Regions from separate parts of the Pseudomonas sp. TE3728 genome, predicted to be linked through region 1. Evidence: predicted binding sites of a transcription regulator. Region 1 holds the regulator's gene; each other region holds the start of a gene.

Region 1 (5,683 bases):
TCATGCTGAGCAAAAGAATTCGTAACATCCTGGTGTTCGGTTGCATCGCCGCGATTTTTGCAGCGGTTGGTTACTGGAACATCAGCCCGGAACGTTTCCTCGACAAACCGGTGGTGAAGGTCGATGAAACCGCGATCGACTATTACGCCATCAACGCCCACAGCGTGCAGTACCTGCCCGACGGCAAACTGCAATATGAGATGACGTCGGACAAGGTCGAACACGTGAAAGCGAGCGAGGTGACGTTGCTGACCAATCCGGACCTGAACATGTTCCGTGGCACCGAATTCCCCTGGCACGTCCAGAGCGAGCGCGGCGAAGTCAACCCGGACGGCACTCAGGTCGAGCTGATTGACTCGGTACGTATCACGCGTTTCGACGAAAAAAACCGTAAAACCCTGATTACCACCACCCGTATGACCGTGTTCCCGCAGCAGCAATATGCGCAGACCGATCAACCCGTTAGAATCGACGGCGCTGGCGGTGTATCGACAGGCAACGGAATGAAAGCGTACTTGAAAGAAAGCAGGATACACCTGCTATCGAACGTAAGAGGACAGTATGAGGCTCGTTAAAACTCTCCCTATTTTGCTCAGTCTGGGCGCAGCACTGGGAAGCGTGAGCGCCTGGGCTCTGCCGAACGATCAAGAGCAGCCTATCCGCATTCAGGCCGACGATGCCCAACTGGACGACAAGAACGGCGTTGCCACCTATAAGGGCGATGTGATCATCACCCAGGGCTCGATGAAGGTCACCGGCAATACCGTGACCATCACCCGCACCCCGACCGGCGACATCGACGTGGTGACTTCGGTGGGCAACCTTGCCTACTTCGAGCAACTGCAAACGGCGGGCGATACCAAGCCGGTCCAGGGCTACGGCGTAACTATCCAGTACCACGCCTCGCAAAACCGCGTCGTGCTGATCGATCGCGCCAAAGTCATCGATAAGGACAACAACGTCACCCAAGGCGAGAAAATCGTCTACGACACGGTCAAAAAGCTTGCGAGCGCCGGTCGCGCCACGGGTAACAAGGTCACCGAGGCACGCCCTCGCATCGACATGGTGATCCAGCCGAAGAAGAAAACCGACGAGCAAAAGGCCCAGTAATGGCAACTCTGAAAGCTCAGCATCTGGCCAAGAGCTACAAGAGCCGTCAGGTCGTGCGCGACGTCAGCCTGTCCATCGACAGCGGTCAGATCGTCGGCCTGCTTGGCCCTAACGGCGCCGGTAAAACCACCTGTTTCTATATGATTGTCGGCCTGGTACAGGCCGATCAAGGCCGCGTACTGATCGACGACCTGGACGTCAGCCACCAGCCGATGCACGGTCGTGCGAAGGCCGGCATCGGCTATCTTCCGCAAGAAGCGTCGATCTTCCGCAAACTGTCGGTGGCCGACAACATCATGGCCATCCTCGAGACCCGCAAGGAGCTCGATAAGGCCGGTCGTCGCCAAGAGCTGGAAAGCCTGCTGCAGGAATTTCACATCCATCACATCCGCGACAATCTCGGCATGAGCCTGTCCGGTGGTGAACGCCGCCGTGTGGAAATCGCCCGGGCACTGGCTACCAACCCGAAATTCATCCTCCTCGACGAACCCTTCGCCGGCGTGGACCCGATTTCGGTGGGCGACATCAAGCAGATCATCCATCACCTCAAGGCTAAAGGCATTGGCGTGCTGATCACGGACCACAACGTTCGTGAGACCCTGGATATCTGCGAAACCGCCTACATCGTCAACGACGGCCAACTGATTGCTGAAGGTGACTCCGCCACCATCCTCGCCAATGAACTGGTCAAGGAAGTGTATCTGGGCCACGAGTTCCGCCTGTAAGCACCTGAGGTGCCCAGGTCGCCGAGGGAGCGCTCGCTTCAATAAAAAATCAATAACTTTTTATTGTTACAGCGCTCTAGGCAAACACTTCAGTTTCGGGCATATAATTTGCTTATGTTTGGCGCTTCGGCGCCCTGTAGTGGATGGCGCATGTGCGCCGGCGAATAAGGTGTTAAGCCCCTGCCATGAAACCATCGCTAGTCTTGAGAATGGGCCAGCAGCTGACGATGACACCGCAGCTGCAACAGGCCATCCGCCTGCTCCAATTGTCGACCCTGGACCTGCAACAGGAAATCCAGGAGGCTCTGGAGTCCAATCCGATGCTCGAACGCCAGGAAGAAGGCGACGACTTCGATAACGCCGACCCCTTGGCCGATAGCGCCGAACAGAAACCCAACGCCGACATTCAGGAACCCTCCTACCAGGAAACCGCCCCGACGGTGGACAACCTTGAGGAAGGCGACTGGAACGAGCGCATCCCCAACGAATTGCCCGTCGACACAGCCTGGGAGGATGTCTACCAGACCAGCGCCAGCAGCCTGCCGAGCAACGATGACGACGAGTGGGACTTCACCACCCGCACATCGGCCGGTGAAAGCCTGCAAAGCCATTTGCTCTGGCAACTGAACCTGGCACCTATGTCCGACACCGATCGCCTGATCGCCGTGACCCTGATCGACTGCATCAACAATCAGGGCTACCTGGACGAAACCCTCGAGGAAATCCTCGAAGCGTTCGACCCGGAACTGGACATCGAACTGGACGAAATCGAAGCCGTCCTGCACCGCATCCAGCAATTCGAACCCGCTGGCATCGGCGCCCGCAACCTCGGTGAATGCCTGCTACTGCAACTGCGCCAGTTGTCCGCCAAGACCCCTTGGCTGGCCGAAGCCAAGCGTCTGGTCACCGATTACATCGACCTGCTCGGCAGCCGCGACTACAGCCAGCTGATGCGCCGCATGAAGCTCAAGGAAGATGAGCTGCGCCAGGTCATCGAATTGGTCCAGAGCCTCAACCCACGCCCGGGTTCACAAATCGAGTCCACCGAAGCCGAATACGTCGTTCCCGACGTGATCGTGCGCAAGGACAACGAGCGCTGGCTGGTGGAGCTGAACCAGGAATCGGTGCCACGCCTACGGGTCAACGCCCAATATGCCGGTTTCGTGCGCCGTGCCGATACCAGCGCTGACAACACCTTCATGCGTAATCAGCTGCAGGAGGCTCGCTGGTTCATCAAGAGCCTGCAAAGCCGCAATGAAACCCTGATGAAAGTCGCCACCCAGATCGTCGAGCATCAACGCGGCTTTCTCGAATACGGTGACGAAGCCATGAAGCCGTTGGTGCTGCATGACATTGCCGAAGCAGTCGGCATGCATGAATCGACAATTTCACGGGTGACCACGCAAAAATTCATGCATACCCCACGGGGCATCTATGAACTGAAATACTTTTTTTCCAGCCACGTCAGTACCTCTGAAGGCGGTGAATGCTCGTCCACGGCGATCCGCGCGATCATCAAAAAACTGGTTGCTGCGGAAAATCAGAAAAAGCCGTTGAGTGACAGCAAGATCGCTGGTTTACTGGAGGCACAAGGCATTCAGGTAGCCCGTCGCACCGTCGCCAAGTACCGCGAATCCCTGGGGATTGCGCCTTCCAGCGAACGCAAGCGGTTGATGTAGCCGCCGGGCTCGCCACAGCGTTCCAGTGGCAGGCATTTCTGCCTGCCGCTTTATGCACTGGCAACGAAGGAGAAGCTGTATGCAAGTCAACATCAGTGGACACCAACTGGAAGTGACCGAACCCCTGCGCACCTACATCGGCGAAAAACTCGACCGGTTAGAGAGGCATTTCGACAAGATCACCAATGTGCAAGTCACGATGAACGTCGAAAAACTGCTGCAGAAGATCGAAGCCACGCTGCATATTCCCGGCGGAGAAGTGGTCGCCAATGCCGAGCATACGGACATGTATGCCGCCATCGACCTGCTGACCGACAAGCTGGATCGCCAACTTAAAAAGCATAAGGAAAAGACCCAGAGCCTCCTTCAGGGCGCGACCGGTCGTTAACACCCCCAATCCATGATCCGACTAGAAACCATCCTGACCCCCGGCCGTTCCCAAGTGAACGCGCCGGGTGGCAGTAAAAAGAAAGCCCTCGAGCAAATTGCCAACCTTATCCACCGCGAAGTACCGGATCTGGAAATGCAGGACGTCTTCGAGGCCCTGATTGCCCGTGAGAAACTCGGTTCTACCGGTTTCGGCAACGGCATCGCCATCCCCCACTGCCGGCTCAAAGGCTGCACCTCGCCAATCAGTGCGCTGCTGCACCTGGAAGCCCCTATCGATTTCGATGCCATCGACGGTGCCCCCGTTGACCTGCTGTTTGTGCTGCTGGTCCCGGAAGCCGCCACCGACGCACACCTGGAACTGCTACGCCAGATTGCCAGCATGCTGGATCGCAAGGAAGTGCGTGAAAAATTGCGTAGCGCCCCGAGCAACGAAGCCTTGTATCAGGTTGTCCTGGACGAGCAGAACGGTCACTAATCATGCGCCTGATCATCGTCAGTGGCCGCTCCGGCTCAGGTAAAAGTACCGCCCTCGATGTGCTCGAGGACAACGGCTACTACTGCATCGACAACCTGCCTGCCGGCTTGCTGCCGGAACTGGCCGAACGCGCGCTGATTCACACCGAACTGGCACAACCGCTGGTGGCCGTGTCCATCGATGCGCGCAACCTGCCGAGCCACCTGTCACGGTTTCCCGAATTGCTGGAAGAGGTCCGCAGCCGGCATATCCAGTGCGATGTGCTGTATCTGGACGCTGACGAAGAAACCTTGCTCAAACGCTTTTCGGAAACTCGCCGTCGTCACCCGCTGAGCAGCGCCAATCGTTCGCTGGCGGAGGCGATCCAGGATGAAACCAATCTGCTGGGGCCTATTGCCGATCTGGCTGACCTCAAAGTCAATACCACCAATCTGAACCTGTATCAGCTACGCGATACCATCAAGCTGCGCCTGCTGAATCAGCCGGAGCCCGGCACTGCGTTCCTGGTGGAATCTTTCGGGTTCAAGCGTGGCATGCCTGTGGACGCCGATCTGGTATTCGACGTGCGCTGCCTGCCCAACCCTTACTGGAAGCCGGAGCTACGGGCACAGTCCGGGCTTGATCAACCGGTGGCCGAGTACCTGGCGGCACAGCCGGACGTCGAAGAGATGTTCCAGGACATTTCCTCATACTTGCTCAAGTGGCTACCCCGCTTTGCCGCCAGCAATCGCGCCTATGTCACCATTGCCATTGGCTGCACTGGCGGGCATCACCGCTCTGTCTACCTGACCGAACGTCTGGGTCAGGTCCTGCAAAAAACCCTGAAGAACGTCCAGGTCCGCCACCGCGACCTCAGCTAAAGGATTCACATCGCGATGCCTGCTCTGGAAATCGAAATTATCAACAAGCTGGGCCTGCATGCCCGCGCGTCTGCAAAATTTGTCGGAGTCGCCGGTCAGTTCAAGGATTGCACGATCAGGGTAGGACGCACGCCAGAATCCGTGGTCGATGGCAAAAGCATCATGGCCATGATGATGCTGGCCGCTGGCAAGGGCACCAAAATCCACCTGATTACCGAAGGCGAACAGGAGCAGGAAGCGCTGGATGCACTGGTGAAGCTGATAAACAACTACTTCGACGAAGGCGAATAAAAGTCAAAAGATCGCAGCCTCGTTTCACTCGACAGCTCCTACAAGGATCTGCATACAGTAGGAGCTGTCGAGTGAAACGAGGCTGCGATCTTTTGATCCTGTTTTTCAAGCCAACGCTGTATCCATCACCATCATCAGACAAAACCCGATCAG
Region 2 (5,683 bases), 650 kb from region 1:
TGAGTGTCATAGACCTTGGTGGAAATAGTTTTGTTATAGCTGTTGGTGTCGGTCGGACTGAACGTGGCTACTGTCGGCACCGCATCAGACGAATTCAGATTCATCGTCTGATCAACCTTGGTAGTCGGATTCGGCTTGAGGCTCGACGTATCAATCTTCAAATCCGTCAACACACCGTTGATGATCTTGCCATTGGCATCAACGCCATAACCCTGCAAACGGTTGCCGTTGTTATCAACCACATAGTTTTCAGCATCAGTCTTGAACGCACCGGCACGAGTGTAGCTCAGGGAGCCGTTGTCGCTGAGGATGAAGAAGCCGTTGCCCTGGATGCCCATGTCCAGCACGTTGCCGGTGTTGTTCACGTCGCCCTGGCCGAACTGCTGGGAAACGTTGGCCAGGCGCACGCCGTTGCCGACGGTCTTGCTGCCGGTACCCAGGCGAGTGGCCGAGTACACGTCTTCGAATTCTGCACGGGAGGATTTGAAACCGGTGGTCGCGACGTTGGCGATGTTGTTGCCCGTCACGTCCAGTTGTTTGTTGGCTGCATAGAGACCGCTAAGGCCGATATTGAAAGACATATTCCACTCCTTGTGCCGTGTTAGTCGGCTCTATATACCAATGGTTTGTACTTTGGACAGGGCAACGCTGCCCATGCCTGCCAGGTTCAGCATCAACTCACCGCCGGTCTGGCTGATGGTCACGCTGTTAACGGTCGCTGGCAGATAAGTAATCAGCGATGTCGCCTTGCTGTCGATGGTGGCCGTTGCGCCGAAGGTGTAAGTACCCGCCGGTGCCACCGCGCCTGCATCGTCCTTGCCGTCCCAGATGAAACTGGCGTTACCGGCACTTTGACTGCCCAACTCGAGCGTACGGATGGTCTTGCCTTCCGAGCTGGTGATCTTGACGGTGGCGGCGGAAACCGAGGTGGGCACCACGACGGTACCGTTGAGGCTCTTGGAAGTGTCGACCATGGTTTTGTCGGTCTGCGCAATGACGGAGCGCCCCACCAGCGAAGAAGCCTGCAAGGCTTGCGAGGAGCTGTAGCTGCTGGCAAGGCCGCTGACCGTATCGTTCAGCGTGGTGATACCTTCCAGGCTACTGAACTGCGCCAGTTGTGCCACGAACTCGCTGTTGTCCTGAGGATCGAGCGGGTTCTGGTTTTTCAGCTGAGTCACCAACAGTTGCAGGAACGCGTCCTTGCCCAGCGCCTGGCCGCCGGTAGCGGCCGAGGTCAGGCTGTCTTTGTTGGTCGGGGTCTGGACCGAGGAGTTGGCCAGAACATCGCTGATAACGCTCATATGAATCGCCCCTTATCACTGACCGAGGGTCAGGACCTTCTGCATCATGGTTTTGGCGGTGTTCATCATTTCGGCGTTGGTCTGGAACGAACGGCTCGCGGAAATCATGTCGGCCATTTCTTCGACGACGTTGACGTTCGGGTAGTAGACGTAGCCCTTGCCATCGGCAGCCGGATGGTTCGGCTCGTAGCGCGCTTCAAGGTTGCTCTGGTCTTCGACCACGCCCAGCACTTGCACGCCTTGACCGGCAGCGTCCTGGTTCTGGAACAGCGAATCGCTGCCGCCGCTCTGGCCGCCCTGGAACATGGTGGCGAATACCGGGTGGCGGGCACGGTAGGTCTGGTCGATGCTCGACGAGACGGTTTCGGCGTTGGCGATGTTCGAGGCGACGGTGTTCAGACGAGTGGTCTGGGCACTCATGCCGCTACCGGCAATGTTGAAAACACTGGCAAGGGACATGACTTACTCTCCGCGCAGGGCTGATACCAGCCCTTTGAATTTACTGTTGAGCAGGGTGAAGCTGGCCTGGAAGTTGACCGCGTTTTCGGCGTAGTTCGACTGTTCCAGTTGGGCGTCTACGGTGTTCTGGTCGATCGACGGTTGCATCGGCGTGCGATACATCAGCGACTCGTCGCCATTGCCCATGCCTTCAGCTTCGATGTGACGGCTGTTGGTCATGTTCAAGGCGAACTTGCCGTTTTTGGTTTTCTCGTTCTGCTCGGCGAGCACTTTCGAGAAGTCCAGATCCCGAGCCTTGTAGTTCGGGGTGTCGGCGTTGGCGATGTTGTTGGCCAGGACTTCGGCACGCTGAGCGCGGAAGCCCAGGGCTTGTTCATGGATACCGAGCGCTTTATCGAAGCTGATGCTCATGTCGGGAAACCTTCGGGTGACCTGATTTTTCGTAACAGGGACATAGCAAGCGCCGTGCCAATTCAAAAAAGCCCGTAAACCGGGGCTTTGCGCGCGGTGGCAAGCCGGCAATGCCAGAAAAGCGGCAACCGATTTCCGCCGCCTGCCGCTTTTCTGCCGCTTCTACGCCGGCAAACGCATACCTGTAGGAGCTGCCGAAGGCTGCGATCTTTTGATCTTGATCTTAAAAAACAAAATCAAAAGATCGCAGCCTTCGGCAGCTCCTACGTGATGCAAAAGCGACAGGCATAAAAAAGGGAGCCCTTTGGGACTCCCGTTTTTATGCCTGTCGCTTTTGCATCACTTCGCCTGATAAATGATCCCCGGACTGCACTGGACCATCTGGTAATGGTCCGGCAAACCGTTCAGCGCCTCGGACGCACCAAGGAACAGATAACCGCCCGGCTTCAGCGTGCTGTGGATGCGCAACAGGATGTCTTTCTTCACCTCGGCGGAGAAGTAGATCAGCACGTTGCGGCAGAACACGATGTCGAACTTGCCCAGGCTCGCGTAGCTGTCCAGCAGGTTGAACGAGCGAAATTCCACCCGACTCTTGATCGGCGCCTTGATCGCCCAACGTCCCGGCCCTTTCGGGTCGAAGTAACGCTGAAGGCGCTCGGGCGACAGACCGCGGCCGATGGCCAGGCTGTCGTACTCGCCGGTCTTGCAGTTGGTCAGCATGGTGCCGGACAGGTCAGTGGCAACGATCTGCACGCCCATCTTCAACTGCCCCATGTTGACCCGTTCGAACTCATCGATGGACATCGACAGCGAATACGGTTCTTGCCCCGACGAACACGCCGCCGACCAGATCCGCAGGCGCTGGCCGGGGCTTGCCTTGATCGCTGCAGGCAAGACCTTGTTCTTCAAGACTTCAAACGGATAGGTGTCACGAAACCACAGGGTTTCGTTGGTGGTCATGGCATCCACCACCATCTCGCGCAAACCACTGCGCGGCTGGGTCTGGATGCGCTGAACCAGCTCACCCAATGATTTGATGCCCTGCTGCTCCATCAGTTTGTTGAGACGGCTCGAGACCAGGTATTGCTTGTTTTCACCGAGCAAAATGCCACAGGCTTTTTCCAGGAAGACCCGGAACTGTTCGAAATCCAAATTACCCGTAGACAAAGATGCCGCCTCTTAAATCGTGTTGACCGCCAAGGGCAGAAGGCCCCTAGCTGTTATCTGCTGCTTTGATCCGGTCGACTACCCGGGATGCCAGGTCATCAGGACGGAATTTGGCCAGGAAGTCATCGGCCCCGACCTTCTTGACCATCGCCTGATTGAACACACCCGACAACGAAGTATGCAGGATGATATGCAGCTTTTGCATGCGTGGGTCGTTGCGGATCTCGGCCGTCAGGGTGTACCCGTCCATCTCCGGCATCTCGATGTCGGAGATCATCATCAGGAACTCTTCTTCCGGCTTCTTGCCCTCGTCGACCAGCTTGCGCAGGTAATCCAGCGCTTGCCGGCCGTCGTTCAACGCCACCACTTCGACGCCGACGGTTTGCAGGCAACGGGTCACCTGCTTGCGCGCCACCGATGAGTCATCAACCGTCAGTACGCGCAAGGACAACGCCTTGTGCTGAGTCTCGACATCCACCACGCCCACCGAAATCGCTTCCGGTGTCGGTGACACTTCCGCCAGCACCTTCTCGACGTCGATGATTTCGACCAACTGATTGTCGACCCGAGTCACCGCCGTCAGGTAGTGATCGCGCCCGGTGCCCTTGGGTGGCGGATGAATCTCCTCCCAGTTCATGTTGACGATGCGCTCTACCGACCGAACCAGGAAACCCTGAGTCTTGGTGTTGTACTCCGTGATGATCACGAAGGGATTGCTTTGATCTTTCAGCGCTCCGGAACCGGTCGCCATCGCCAGATCCAGGATCGGAATGGTCGCCCCCCGAATATTCGCCACACCGCACACGACAGGACTGGACTTGGGCATCAGGGTCAGTTTGGGGCATTGCAGCACCTCACGAACCTTGAACACGTTGATCCCATACAGCTGCTGACCGTCGAGACGGAACAACAACAGCTCAAGGCGATTCTGCCCTACCAGTTGCGTGCGCTGGTTCACCGAATCCATTACACCAGCCATGCCCAGACTCCTACACCAACGCTAAGTGTGTTGCGACGCACATTCTTCACTAAACGGCACGGCGCTTGCTTTTTAACTCTTATGAACACAGAACCGACATTTTTTCGACACCTGACATCAGCCTGCCGCAGATTACTCTGTGCGATGTCGGCCGTTTGCCTGTTCAACGCTGGCAGCCCTGCCCTTGCTGACGCGGTTACCTTGCCTGACATGCTTATCGGCGTCACTCAGGGCTTTCTTGAATTCACCGTAGAAGACTATCTGGCCACCAGTCAAACGCAAGGACGCTACGAAATCGAGGTCAACCAGCTCGATCCGCGCCTGCGCATGCCTATGTGTGACAAGGAATTGACAGCCACCCTCGAGAGCCCCGCGAGGCCTCTGGGCCGGGTTACGGTCAAGGTTCGCTGCGACGGTGCCTCCCCCTGGACAGTCTTCGTACCCGCTCAAGTACGGCTGTTTCGCGACATCGTGACCACCACTCGTCCGCTCAAGCGCACAGGGATTATCGAACCTCAGGACGTGACCCTTCGCGAACGCGATATCAGCCTGATAAATCAGGGTTTTCTGACTTCCGTCGATCAAGCGATCGGACAGAAACTGACCCGACCAATGGTCGCTGATCAGGTCATTACCCTAGTGCATCTCGAACAGGCGGAAGTCATTCGCAAGGGCGATCAGGTGGTGATTACCGCCCGCAGTGGTACGCTCAGTGTGCGTATGCCGGGTGAAGCGCTGTCCAATGGCGGCATGAGCGAACAGATTCGGGTGAAAAACCTCAACTCCCAGCGGGTCATCAAGGCGCAAGTCACCGCGCCCGGCCAGGTGGAAGTTTCCATGTAAGCGGCCATGTAGTTTGTGAAGAGATGGCGCGCCACTGGGCTGTTGCCTAAACTGTGCCGCATGCAGGACACACGCTGGCGCATGCAAGCTCATTGATAAATGGGCCTAAAGTTTTCACAAGAAGAGCCGAAAACATGGCAAGCGTCCAAATACCCAGAGGTTTTTTGTCATGGTCATCGATTTCAGTCGTTTAAACAGCTCCTCGTCACTTACGGGCAGTACACGTACCAGCGCCGCGAAGGAAACCGCCGAAGCCGGCCAATCCGCGCCGCTGACTACCCCGGCCGAGCAGGCCAGTACCACCAAAAGCGGGGAATCGGTACACCTCAGCAATGAGGCTCAACAGTTGCAGAAGGTCACTGACAAGCTGCGCGATCAGCCTGCCGTCGACAACGCCCGCGTGGCCGAGTTGAAAGCAGCGATTGCCGATGGCAGCTATAAAGTCGACAGCAACCGTGTAGCCAGCAAACTGCTCAACTTCGAAGCCCAGCGCTAGGCCACGGCCGCGCCAGGCTTTTGGACG
Region 3 (5,683 bases), 1.0 Mb from region 1:
GGCCATGGAATATTCCGGCATGTCGGCATCGTAGACGCGGTAGCAGTCGATGCCTTCACGCTTGACCCACTTACCGAGGGCCTTGAGGTTTTTTTGCAGACGGTTGGCAAACATCTGCCCGCCTTCGCTCAAGCGCGGTTGCTCGATCACCACCGGGGCCGGTTTGATCGGGTTGCCGTTCTTGTTGTACTTCTCGTACTTGCCCGGCGCTTCGATGTTCGACGGTGCATCGGACTCGGCCTGTTCGCGCTCGATCTGGCGCTGTTCCGGAGTACGACGCTCGCCGGTGACAAACTGGTCCGGCGTGACCTTGATCAGCAACAACTTGCACGGCAGGGCGCCGTTCCAGAACGAATACTGTTTGTGGCTGCGGATGCCCATGCGCTTGCCCAGGTCCGGGGCGCCGGTGAACACCGCCGCTTCCCAGTTCAAGCAGGCCTGACGCAGACGTTCGCCGAGGTTCTGGTAGAGGTAGAGCAGGCTCGCCTCATCGCCCAGACGCTCGCCGTACGGAGGGTTGCAGATCACCAGGCCTTTCTGGTTCTGGTCCGGGCGCGGCTCGAATGTCGCGACTTCGCCCTGGTAGATCTTGATCCACTCACTCAGGCCGGCACGTTCGACGTTATTGCGGCCCGGTTGAATCAGGCGTGGGTCAGCTTCATAACCGCGAATCCACAGCGGTGGCTTGGCCAGGCCGGCGGCGGCGCGTTCGGTGGCTTCTTCGTGGAGCTTTTTCCACAGCGCCGGCACGTGACCGAGCCAGGCGGTGAAGCCCCACTGCTCACGACGCAGGTTCGGCGCCATGTCGGCGGCGATCATCGCGGCTTCGACCAGGAACGTACCGACACCGCACATCGGGTCAGCCAGTGCGCCACCATCGGCGGCAATCCGTGGCCAGCCGGAACGGATCAGAATCGCCGCCGCGAGGTTTTCCTTCAGCGGCGCAGCGCCCTGCTGCAAGCGGTAACCACGCTGGTGCAAGCTATGGCCGGAAAGGTCGAGAGACAAAATCGCTTCGCCACGGTCCAGGCGCAAGTGAATGCGCAGGTCCGGGTTGAGCTTGTCGATGGACGGACGATCGCCTTGGGGAGTGCGCAGTTTATCGACGATCGCATCCTTGACCTTCAAAGCGCCGAAGTGCGTGTTATCGATGCCCGAACCGTGACCGCTGAATTCGACGGCCAGGGTGCCATCGTTGAGCATGTGGTCTTGCCACTCGATATCCAGCACACCGTGGTAGAGGTCTTCGGCGTCCTTCATTGGGAAGCGCTTGAGCACCAGCAGCACACGGTTCGCCAGACGCGACCACAGGCACAGGCGATAGGCGGTTTCCATGGTGGCCATGCCGCGCACAGCCGAGGTGTGCTCACGTGCTTCCTCAAGGCCAAGCCCGACGGTTTCCTCGATGAGCAGGCCTTCAAGGCCTTTGGGGCAAGTGAGGAAGAGTTCGAAACGATCGGACATGGTAATTCCAGAGCCTTTAGCTAAGTGAACCGGCAACGCATTGCCGATCCGGTTTTCAATCAGGCGCTTTTCTAACAGAGCGCCCGCGTGGCACGAAGGTGTGCCGTCCCCACCCTGACTGCTCGGGTTAAAAGAGCTTAGATGCCAGGGCAGATAAAAAAGTTGATGCAACAAAATGTCATAAGTCGACCCTTCGTCGAATAGTCCCCAAGTGAACGGGTGTCATTCTCGTTAAAGGCCTCAACCCTCTCATCCCGCGCAGGGCCGATCATACCGGGGTTTGGCCAATAAACACGGGACAAATATCGTGTTACTTATGGCCATAGCATCTTTATGGTTACGTTCTTATGACAAAACGATCATTCCCTCGATGTGACGCATTGGTTAGAACTCAACTCAGGTTGACGTCGCAACGGCGTCAACACCTTGGCTCGCGACGCCGGCAGCGAGCCGCCAACGGCAGGAATTTTCTGCCTGACCTCGATTGAGGTCGACGCGATAAATACAGTCAACAAGTGAGGGAAACACCCTATGAGAAGACTTAAGCGTGATCCGTTGGAAAGAGCATTTTTGCGCGGATATCAATATGGCGTTGGTGGTAAATCCCGTGAGCTTTGCCCTTTTACTCTACCGTCGGTACGCCAAGCCTGGATCAATGGCTGGCGAGAAGGACGCGGCGACAACTGGGACGGTATGACCGGCACTGCGGGAATCCACAGACTCAACGAACTTCACGCCGTCGGCTAATACAGGGCACACACTCCGACACGACAATCTGATTACGTAATGACTTAACCACGCACGTCCCATCCGGACGGCGGGCTTCGGCCCAGGGGCTCCTTCGAGGAGCCCTTTTTTATGCCTGTAAATATTGCGTTGGTGATGTCGCTTTTGTGGCGAGGGAGCTTGCTCCCTCGCCACAGTTAATCCTCATCGCCGCATATGAATCTTCAGCGCAGCGCGGCGATGGCATCCACCGATTCACGAATCAGCGCCGGGCCTTTATAGATAAAGCCAGAGTAAATCTGCACCAAACTCGCACCCGCGGCAATTTTCTCAGCCGCGTGCTTGCCTTCAGTGATGCCGCCCACGGCAATGATCGGCAAACGACCGGCCAGTTCCGCCGCCAGCACCTTCACCGTGTGAGTGCTCTTGTCGCGAACCGGTGCGCCGGACAACCCGCCCGCCTCGTCACCATGTTCCATGCCTTCGACACCGACGCGGCTCAGGGTGGTGTTGGTGGCAATCACCGCGTCCATCCCGGTTTCGATCAACGCTTGAGCGACTTGAACGGTTTCTTCATCAGTCATGTCCGGCGCGATCTTGATCGCCAACGGAACATGCTTGCCGTGACGCAGGGCCAGTTCCGCCCGGCGGGTAGCCAGGTCGGCGAGCAATTGCTTGAGCGAATCACCGAATTGCAGGCTGCGCAGGCCCGGGGTGTTCGGCGAGCTGACGTTGACCGTCACGTAGCTGGCGTGGGCATAAACCTTGTCTAGGCAGATCAGGTAGTCATCGACCGCACGTTCAACCGGCGTATCGAAATTTTTGCCGATGTTGATGCCCAGCACGCCCTTGTACTTGGCCGCCGCCACACGAGCGAGCAAGTGATCGACGCCGAGGTTGTTGAAGCCCATGCGGTTGATGATCGCCTCGGCGTCCGGCAAGCGGAAAATCCGTGGTTTCGGATTACCCGGTTGCGGACGCGGCGTGATGGTGCCGATTTCGACGAAACCGAAACCCAATTGGGCAAAACCATCGATCGCCGCGCCGTTCTTGTCCAGACCGGCCGCCAAACCCACCGGGTTCGGGAACTCCAGGCCCATGACCGTCACCGGCAGTTTCGCCGGTGCCTTGCACAGCAAGCCGTTAAGGCCCAAACGCCCGCCCGCGCCGATCAGGTCCAGGGACAGATCGTGGGAGGTTTCCGGGGAAAGTTTGAACAGCAGCTGACGGGCCAGGGTGTACATGGGCAGGCTTGACTCGGTTGGCGATGAGAGGCGGCGATTATAGCCGCGCATCGGGTCCACAGGCGAGGCGCGCAACAAAATCAGCCGGCGATGGCATATGCCTTGCACCAATTACAGGCATCAGCACTCATGCCAACGGCGGGATGGGTGGAAGGACAATGGCGTCGTCACCCGGCTTTGCCCACGCAAAGGCCTTGGGACGACGCTTTTTTTTGGAAGGTGCGAAATCGATGAACGAACCATCAGCCGGCCCACTGGCCTGGGTCAACGGCAGCGATGCCCCGGAAAAGACTGAAATCAACCTCGGCTTCATGGCCCTGAGCGACTGCGCCTCAGTGGTGGTCGCCGCCACTCAGGGCTTCGCCCAACCCTACGGCCTGACCCTGAACCTCAAGCGCCAGTCGTCCTGGGCCAACCTGCGGGACAAACTGGTCAGCGGCGAACTCGACGCCGCCCACAGCCTGTACGGCCTGATCTACGCCGTGCACCTGGGGATCGGCGGCGTAGCCTCCACCGACATGGCCGTGCTCATGGGCCTGAACCAGAACGGTCAGAGCATCAACCTCTCCCACGGCTTGCAGGCCCTGGATGTGACCAGTCCTGAAGCACTGGACCGGCACGTGCACCAAAGTCGCCCAAAACTGACCTTCGCCCAGACATTTCCTACGGGCACCCATGCCATGTGGCTGTATTACTGGCTCGCGAGTCAGGGCATTCATCCGTTGCAGGATGTCGACAGTGTGGTGGTGCCGCCGCCGCAAATGGTCGCGCACCTGCAAGCCGGGCGCATCGACGGTTTCTGCGTCGGCGAGCCGTGGGCGGCCAGTGCGGTGCAGCAGAATCTCGGGTTTACCATGGCCACCACCCAGACAATCTGGCCCGATCACCCGGAAAAAGTCCTCGGCTGCACCCGCACCTTTGTCGAGCAATACCCCAACACCGCACGGGCATTGGTGATGGCGATCCTCGAAGCCAGCCGATTCATCGAAGCCAGCCACGAAAATCGCCGCAGCACCGCGCAACTGTTGAGTGCGCCTGAGTATCTGGATGCACCGCTCGACTGCATCGAACCACGGTTGCTCGGTGACTACGCCGACGGCCTGGGTAATCGCTGGCAAGACCCGCACGCCATGCGTTTTCACGGTGGTGGCGAGGTCAATTTTCCGTATTTGTCCGACGGTATGTGGTTCATGACCCAGTTCCGTCGCTGGGGCTTGTTGCGTGACGACCCGGATTACCTCGGCGTGGCCCGTCAGGTCCAGCAACTAGACTTATACCGTGAGGCCGCCACCGCTGTCGGTGTGTCCGCCCGGAGCCAGGAAATGCGCAACAGTCAATTGATCGACGGCAAAATCTGGGACGGCTCAGACCCGGCCGGCTATGCCCGCAGCTTCACGCTGCACGCCATGAGCGACAGCGCTCCCCTTCTCGCCAGCCGCTGACAGGAGCCTACGAATATGTTGCGTATCCTGCTGATCAATGACACTGCGAAAAAAGTCGGGCGCCTGAAGGCGGCTCTGACCGAAGCCGGGTTCGAGGTCATCGACGAGTCCGGCCTGACCATTGACCTGCCCGCGCGCGTCGAAACGGTGCGTCCGGACGTGATTTTGATCGATACCGAGTCACCAAGCCGCGATGTGATGGAGCAAGTGGTGCTGGTGACCCGTGACCAACCACGGCCGATTGTGATGTTCACCGACGAGCACGACCCCGACGTGATGCGCCGGGCGATCAAGTCCGGCGTCAGTGCCTACATCGTCGAAGGCATTCACGCACAACGCTTGCAGCCGATTCTCGACGTGGCCATGGCGCGCTTTGAAAGCGACCAGGCCCTGCGGGCGCAACTGCACGCCCGCGACCAGCAACTGGCCGAGCGCAAGCGCATCGAGCTGGCCAAGGGGCTGTTGATGAAGATGAAGGACTGCAACGAAGAAGAGGCCTACACCCTGATGCGCCGCCAGGCCATGAGCCGACAGCAGAAGCTAATACAGGTGGCGGAGCAGATTATTGCCATGAGTGAGTTGCTTGGCTGAGGTATTGCGGTGCCTGTCAGGACCCCATCGCGAGCAGGCTCGCTCCCACAGGGGAATTGCGCCGTACACAAAACAACTGTGGGAGCGAGCCTGCTCGCGATTGGCCGCAACTCGGTCTCAAACAGTTGGCACAGATCTCGCTAGGTAATCCCTGCAAGGTAACCAACGGCGGTTGCCCCACCTACGACGAAGACGTCGCTCACCTCATTCGCCCCC
Region 4 (5,683 bases), 1.3 Mb from region 1:
GTAACCAAACTTTCGCAGGATGTTGCTGGGGGAGCTGATTCCAGTCAGTTAAGCCGTAACGCAATCCGTAGCAGCTGGCGGAGCCTGCGTTCGACTGCGCAGCAGTCGTAAATGCAAGTTGTGCGGTCTGCCTGATGCACCGCGTGATCTGATTTCACGACTGCTTCGCAGCCGAACGCAGGCTCCGCCAGCTGCTACAAGGGTTTATGTAGCGGCTGGTATTTAGGCGTAATCAGCGGCGGCAGCTATTTTTTTTGTAGGACCGGTCTTGGATAAATGAAGGACTTCGGTGAAAGCTCAAGGACGCACTTGTCGGATCGACGTGGCTGCTTATGATCACAGCTGATCGAGCCCTCAGGAGGGGAAATGAGCAATTCTGGAATGCGGCCGATTCATCCTGGCGAAATCCTTGAAAAGGAGTTTCTAGTGCCTCTGGGCATTACGGCGGCTGGGCTAGCTAGCTTGTTGAATGAAGGCGCGGGTGACGTGAGAGCCCTTGTGATGCAGGAGGATGGTATCAGTCCTGAGCTCGCAATGAAGCTCTCGCTCTACCTGAAAACCACGCCCGAGTTCTGGCTAAACCTGCAATCGACCTACGATCAGCGCAGAGCCGAAATCGAGCGTGGGTGAGCTTCGGGTAATTAAAAAGACTGCAGCACCCGCGAAGCACGCTTCCACCACGGCGCATTGACCGGACTTCGCGGTCGTTCCTCATTCGGCAGCAGCTGCGGAACATCCTGCAACCGAATCCACGGCTGGTTATTCCAGTGCAGCAAATTCAACGACATCTGCGGCCAATTCAGCAGGCTCAGTATCGGGCGTTCGGTTGAGGTGGGTTGTTGGGCGTCTCTGAGGGCTGGCACTACGTCGTGGGTCAGCCATTCGCGCAGGCCTCGGTATTCGGGGCAGTAGTGGTAGATCAGTAACGCGTAGACGCCGGATTCGCTGATCAGCAGAGTGTTTTCGATGGCTCCGTGGATGAGCATTTGTACGGTTTGGTGTTGGTCGGGATCGAGTTTGCGTAGCGCTCGTTCGTCGAGGAAGAGACGTAGCAGTCGGCCAAGGTCTCGGGCGCTGAACCAGGGTTGGTTTTCCAGGAGGAGGGCGTGGAGGTGGAGTTTGTGGCGGGTGAAGATGTGTGGAGTCAGATAGTTTTCGTCCATGGTGCAGTTCTCGGGGTCGAGTGGAGAAAAACTGCCTCTGATCGTCGCCAAACGAAAAGGGTGGCAGCTGTGCGTGGGTTGGCGAACCGGCGACACCCGAATTCCGGCAGACCCGAAGGTCTCCCATGCACAGCCGCCATAAATCAAGACGGGAAATTTCCCTGTCCGAATGTGTCGTGCTGCATCGGGGTATCCAGGTCGCCAAACCCAGTGCTGAACATTCAGCATTGGGTGAGCTTAGAAACCGGGGCTTTGCGGCGCAATCGGACGGCGGTGGTTTTCTTGTAGGACGTTGCCGGGGTTATTGAGGGCTTAAAGATCAAAAGATCGCAGCCTTCGGCAGCTCCTACAGGGGTGGTCTGTCCAGTGTGGATGGCTGGTAGACCGAGGCGACCCCATTCGCGGGCAAGCCCGCTCCCACAGGGGATCGCATTTCACAGAGGGGTTGGTGCGTTACTCGGCAGGTGGATTGAGCTTCGCTTCCAGCTCCGCCACTTTCGCCTCCAGGCTCTCCAACCGTGCCCGGGTGCGTGCCAGTACGACCATCTGGCTATCGAATTCTTCCCGGCTCACCAGGTCCAGCTTGCTGAAGCCGCTCTGCAGCAGCGCCTTGAACTGGCTTTCGATTTCGCTTTTTGGCAGTGGGGTGTCGCCGCTGAAGAGGCGGGAGGCGGTGCCGCTCAGGGCGTCGAGGAAGTCTTTGGGCGCGAGCATGGGGAATGTTCCTATCAACAATGGCGGGCAGTGTACCACGCAGTGTCTATAGTCAATCTCGGCAGCTGCGATGCACGCTTTTCGCGCAGTCGAGTGGGCAGTCGCGCACTGTTGTTGTGCGTAACGGTTGCCTTAATCGGGCGGAAGGCTCTTGGGCCGCGGCCAAGACATTGAAATCAATGGGTTTTGGATAGATGGCAAGCTTTCTGCTTAGTCGCTGGTGACCCATGCACTGATGCAGTCGCTGTGACGAATGCAGTGCGCCAAGCGGAACGGGGGAAGTTTCGTGCGGAGTGGTTAGCTGGCGTCGGACGGGCAGGTAAGGCCGAACGATGCGTTACAAAGCCAGGCACTGCGCTTAGACTTGAGTCGGGTTTGTTTTCCTGGGGCAAGTCCACCAATTCGGGAGAGAGTTTTCATGAAGCTAGTCACTGCCATCATCAAGCCGTTCAAACTGGACGACGTGCGCGAGTCGCTGTCCGAGATCGGCGTGCAGGGCATTACCGTTACTGAGGTCAAAGGCTTCGGTCGGCAGAAGGGTCACACCGAGCTGTATCGCGGCGCGGAGTACGTGGTCGATTTTCTGCCCAAGGTGAAGATCGATGTCGCCATTGACGACAAGGATCTGGACCGGGTTATCGAGGCGATAACCAAGGCTGCCAACACCGGCAAGATCGGTGACGGCAAGATCTTCGTGGTCAATCTGGAACAGGCGATTCGCATCCGTACCGGCGAAACCGATACCGACGCAATCTAAGCCGCCACAAACCCAACGCCCCAGGAGAAAACAATATGACTCTGCGTAAAATCGCAGGGCTAGGAGCCCTGTTGTCCCTCGTAATGCCCGGCCTGGTCATGGCGGCAGACGAAGTGGCGGCCCCAGTCCTCAACTCCGGCGATACCGCCTGGATGATGACCTCGACAGCCCTTGTGCTGTTCATGACCATTCCCGGTCTCGCGCTGTTCTACGGCGGCATGGTTCGCTCGAAAAACATTCTTTCCGTGATGATGCAGTGCTTCGCCATTACCGGTCTGATCAGCATTCTGTGGGTCATTTATGGCTACAGCATTGCGTTCGACACCACCGGCATGGAGCAGGGCGTCGTCAACTTCAACTCGTTCTTCGGCGGCATGGGCAAGGCGTTCCTCGCCGGTGTCACGCCTTCGAGCCTGACCGGCCCCGCGGCGCTGTTCCCCGAGGCGGTCTTCATTACCTTCCAGATGACTTTCGCCATCATCACTCCAGCGTTGATCGTCGGTGCTTTCGCCGAGCGGATGAAGTTCTCCGCCATGCTGATCTTCATGGGCATCTGGTTCACCCTGGTTTATGCACCGATCGCGCACATGGTCTGGTCCGGTAACGGCGGCCTGATGTGGGACTGGGGCGTTCTCGACTTCGCCGGCGGCACCGTGGTGCACATCAACGCCGGTGTGGCCGGTCTGATTGCCTGCCTGGTGTTGGGCAAGCGTAAAGGTTTCCCGACCACCCCGATGGCCCCGCACAACCTCGGCTACACCCTGATGGGCGCCGCGATGCTGTGGTTCGGCTGGTTCGGCTTCAACGCCGGTTCCGCTGCCGCCGCCAACGGCACTGCCGGTATGGCGATGCTGGTCACCCAGATCGCCACCGCTGCTGCGGCGCTGGGCTGGATGTTTGCCGAGTGGATCACCCACGGCAAACCAAGCGCACTGGGTATCGCTTCGGGTGTTGTGGCCGGTCTGGTTGCAATCACTCCGGCGGCAGGCACCGTGGGCCCGATGGGCGCTCTGGTGATCGGTCTGGCGGCGGGTGTGGTGTGCTTCTTCTGCGCCACCACCCTGAAACGCAAACTCGGTTATGACGATTCCCTGGATGCCTTCGGCGTGCATGGTATCGGCGGTATTCTCGGCGCAATCCTGACCGGTGTGTTCGCGGCACCATCGCTGGGCGGTTTCGGCACCGTTACCGACATCGCTGCTCAAGTCTGGATTCAATGCAAAGGCGTTGGCTTCACGGTGATCTACACCGCGATCGTCACGTTCATCATCCTCAAGGTCCTGGACGCTGTCATGGGTCTGCGTATCACGGAGGAAGAAGAAGCTGTCGGCATCGATCTGGCGCTTCACAACGAACGCGGCTACAACTTGTAAGCACGCGCATGAAAAATTTGCCCGGCTTGCCGGGCATTTTTTTGTCTGGAATTTGTCAGTGAAGGAAGGGCTGAAAGGTTTTTTCATACACGTTCAGTCCCGTTTACGACGGGCGTTTTTCTGCGGCCAATGGCTTACACGATTGAAGGAATATTAGGGCCTTTGTTTTTTTCCAGAGCGCGCTAGAATGCGCCCCGAACGTGCGGAGAACAGTATGTGGCAACAGACTCTGATCACCTTGCGAGCACGGTCCCGGGGCTTTCATCTGGTAACGGACGAATTACTCGCCGGCTTGCCTGAACTCAAGGCGTGTCGGGTCGGTCTGTTGCATTTGTGGCTACAGCATACCTCGGCGTCGTTGACCATCAACGAGAACGCCGATCCGGCGGTACGTCGCGACTTCGAACGATTTTTCAATCGTCTGATCCCACAAGGAACAGACGGCTATGAGCATAACGACGAAGGCCTGGACGACCTCCCGGCGCACTTCAAGGCCAGCGTACTTGGCTGTCAGCTCAGTTTGCCGATCTCGGCAGGCCGACTGGCGTTGGGGATCTGGCAAGGTGTTTATCTGGGCGAGCACCGTGATCACGGCGGTGCCCGTAAAGTCCTCGCCACCGTGCACGGTGAAGGGGCATGAAAACCGCTGGTTACCAGTGGTGGTTGATTTTTTTCCGGCAGCCGTCGACAGACAGCAAAGCTGGGCTATAACTAATCTGCTTTTCGCAAGTCATGAGGTAGAACATGAGCGACGATGATCTGGAAAACGACGACCTCGAAGTAGGCGACGAAGACGAAACCGAAGAAGGCCTTGAAGCGGCGGCAGAAGACGTCGCTGAAGACGACAGCGGTGATGTGCCCGTTCCGACTGCCAAAGGCAAGGTCAAGGCTGCGGTATCGGTCGATGAGCTGCCGAGCGTCGAAGCCAAGAACAAGGAACGCGATGCCCTGGCCAAGGCCATGGAAGAGTTTCTGGCACGGGGCGGCAAGGTGCAGGAAGTGGAGGCCAATGTGGTCGCCGATCCTCCCAAGAAGCCTGATAACAAGTACGGCAGCCGGCCTATCTAAGCGCCTGCTTCTTGCTTGCTGAAAAAGCCCGCCGTCGCTGCGGGCTTTTTCATGGGTGAAACAAAATCAAAAGATCGCAGCCTTCGGCAGCTCCTACATTATTGATGGTGTACACCTGTAGGAGCTGCCGAAGGCTGCGATCTTTTCGAGATCACCTCAAAACTAAACTGTATTCCACCGCGCCAACAACCCCGGCAACTCGTTCAGGCTACGAATCTCTGCATCTGGCGCCTTCTCGGCTTCCCACACCTTGCCCGCCGGGTTAAACCAGATCGCACGCAACCCCGCCTGCTGGGCGCCGGCAATGTCATCGCCGGGATGGTCGCCAATATGCACCGCTGTTTCGGCAGTCGCGCCGCCACGCTGTAGCGCTTCATGAAACAGTCGCGCATCGGGCTTGGCGATGCCGATGTCTTCGGCGCACAGGGCAAACTTGAAGTAGTCCGCCAGCCCCAATCGACGCACATCGGCATTGCCGTTGGTCACCACGCCAAGCGCATAGTGATTGGCCAGAATTTCCAGGGTCGGTTGCACCTCCGGGAAGATCTCCAGCTGATGCCGTGCATGCAGAAACACTTCAAAACCCTGATCGGCCAGGTCGGATGCTT

What was found. Region 1 encodes sigma-54, which starts transcription at its own class of promoters, with help from an activator protein. Its sites were predicted from a motif close to ANTGGCATNNANNTTGCTNT; they were not measured.
Region 2: a site for sigma-54 is predicted at 2,214-2,233, ahead of flgB (flagellar basal body rod protein FlgB). Genes of this name have one in related genera too.
Region 3: a site for sigma-54 is predicted at 3,524-3,543, ahead of ACZ89R_RS27580 (CmpA/NrtA family ABC transporter substrate-binding protein). Genes of this name have one in related genera too.
Region 4: a site for sigma-54 is predicted at 2,071-2,090, ahead of glnK (P-II family nitrogen regulator). Genes of this name have one in related genera too.

What each region holds. Positions count from the first base shown of each region.
Region 1 is NZ_JBWBQT010000001.1:5,189,604-5,195,286, reverse strand. Features, by position in the region: gene lptC (LPS export ABC transporter periplasmic protein LptC) at 3-575, shown strand; gene lptA (lipopolysaccharide transport periplasmic protein LptA) at 562-1,110, shown strand; gene lptB (LPS export ABC transporter ATP-binding protein) at 1,110-1,835, shown strand; gene ACZ89R_RS22675 (RNA polymerase factor sigma-54) at 2,021-3,514, shown strand; gene hpf (ribosome hibernation-promoting factor, HPF/YfiA family) at 3,594-3,902, shown strand; gene ptsN (PTS IIA-like nitrogen regulatory protein PtsN) at 3,915-4,379, shown strand; gene rapZ (RNase adapter RapZ) at 4,382-5,239, shown strand; gene ACZ89R_RS22655 (HPr family phosphocarrier protein) at 5,255-5,530, shown strand; gene ACZ89R_RS22650 (ZIP family metal transporter) at 5,636-5,683, opposite strand, start outside.
Region 2 is NZ_JBWBQT010000001.1:5,837,309-5,842,991, reverse strand. Features, by position in the region: gene flgE (flagellar hook protein FlgE) at 1-581, opposite strand, end outside; gene flgD (flagellar hook assembly protein FlgD) at 612-1,301, opposite strand; gene flgC (flagellar basal body rod protein FlgC) at 1,317-1,760, opposite strand; gene flgB (flagellar basal body rod protein FlgB) at 1,764-2,171, opposite strand; gene cheR (protein-glutamate O-methyltransferase CheR) at 2,511-3,338, opposite strand; gene ACZ89R_RS25725 (chemotaxis protein CheV) at 3,385-4,317, opposite strand; gene flgA (flagellar basal body P-ring formation chaperone FlgA) at 4,399-5,160, shown strand; gene flgM (flagellar biosynthesis anti-sigma factor FlgM) at 5,330-5,656, shown strand.
Region 3 is NZ_JBWBQT010000001.1:6,221,469-6,227,151, reverse strand. Features, by position in the region: gene rlmKL (bifunctional 23S rRNA (guanine(2069)-N(7))-methyltransferase RlmK/23S rRNA (guanine(2445)-N(2))-methyltransferase RlmL) at 1-1,464, opposite strand, end outside; gene rmf (ribosome modulation factor) at 1,996-2,211, shown strand; gene ACZ89R_RS27585 (quinone-dependent dihydroorotate dehydrogenase) at 2,415-3,434, opposite strand; gene ACZ89R_RS27580 (CmpA/NrtA family ABC transporter substrate-binding protein) at 3,665-4,876, shown strand; gene ACZ89R_RS27575 (ANTAR domain-containing response regulator) at 4,892-5,467, shown strand.
Region 4 is NZ_JBWBQT010000001.1:3,867,994-3,873,676, reverse strand. Features, by position in the region: gene ACZ89R_RS16920 (HigA family addiction module antitoxin) at 367-630, shown strand; gene ACZ89R_RS16915 (BRO-N domain-containing protein) at 642-1,163, opposite strand; gene ACZ89R_RS16910 (accessory factor UbiK family protein) at 1,617-1,877, opposite strand; gene glnK (P-II family nitrogen regulator) at 2,296-2,634, shown strand; gene ACZ89R_RS16900 (ammonium transporter) at 2,670-4,007, shown strand; gene ACZ89R_RS16895 (secondary thiamine-phosphate synthase enzyme YjbQ) at 4,222-4,647, shown strand; gene sutA (transcriptional regulator SutA) at 4,752-5,075, shown strand; gene ACZ89R_RS16885 (HAD family hydrolase) at 5,238-5,683, opposite strand, start outside.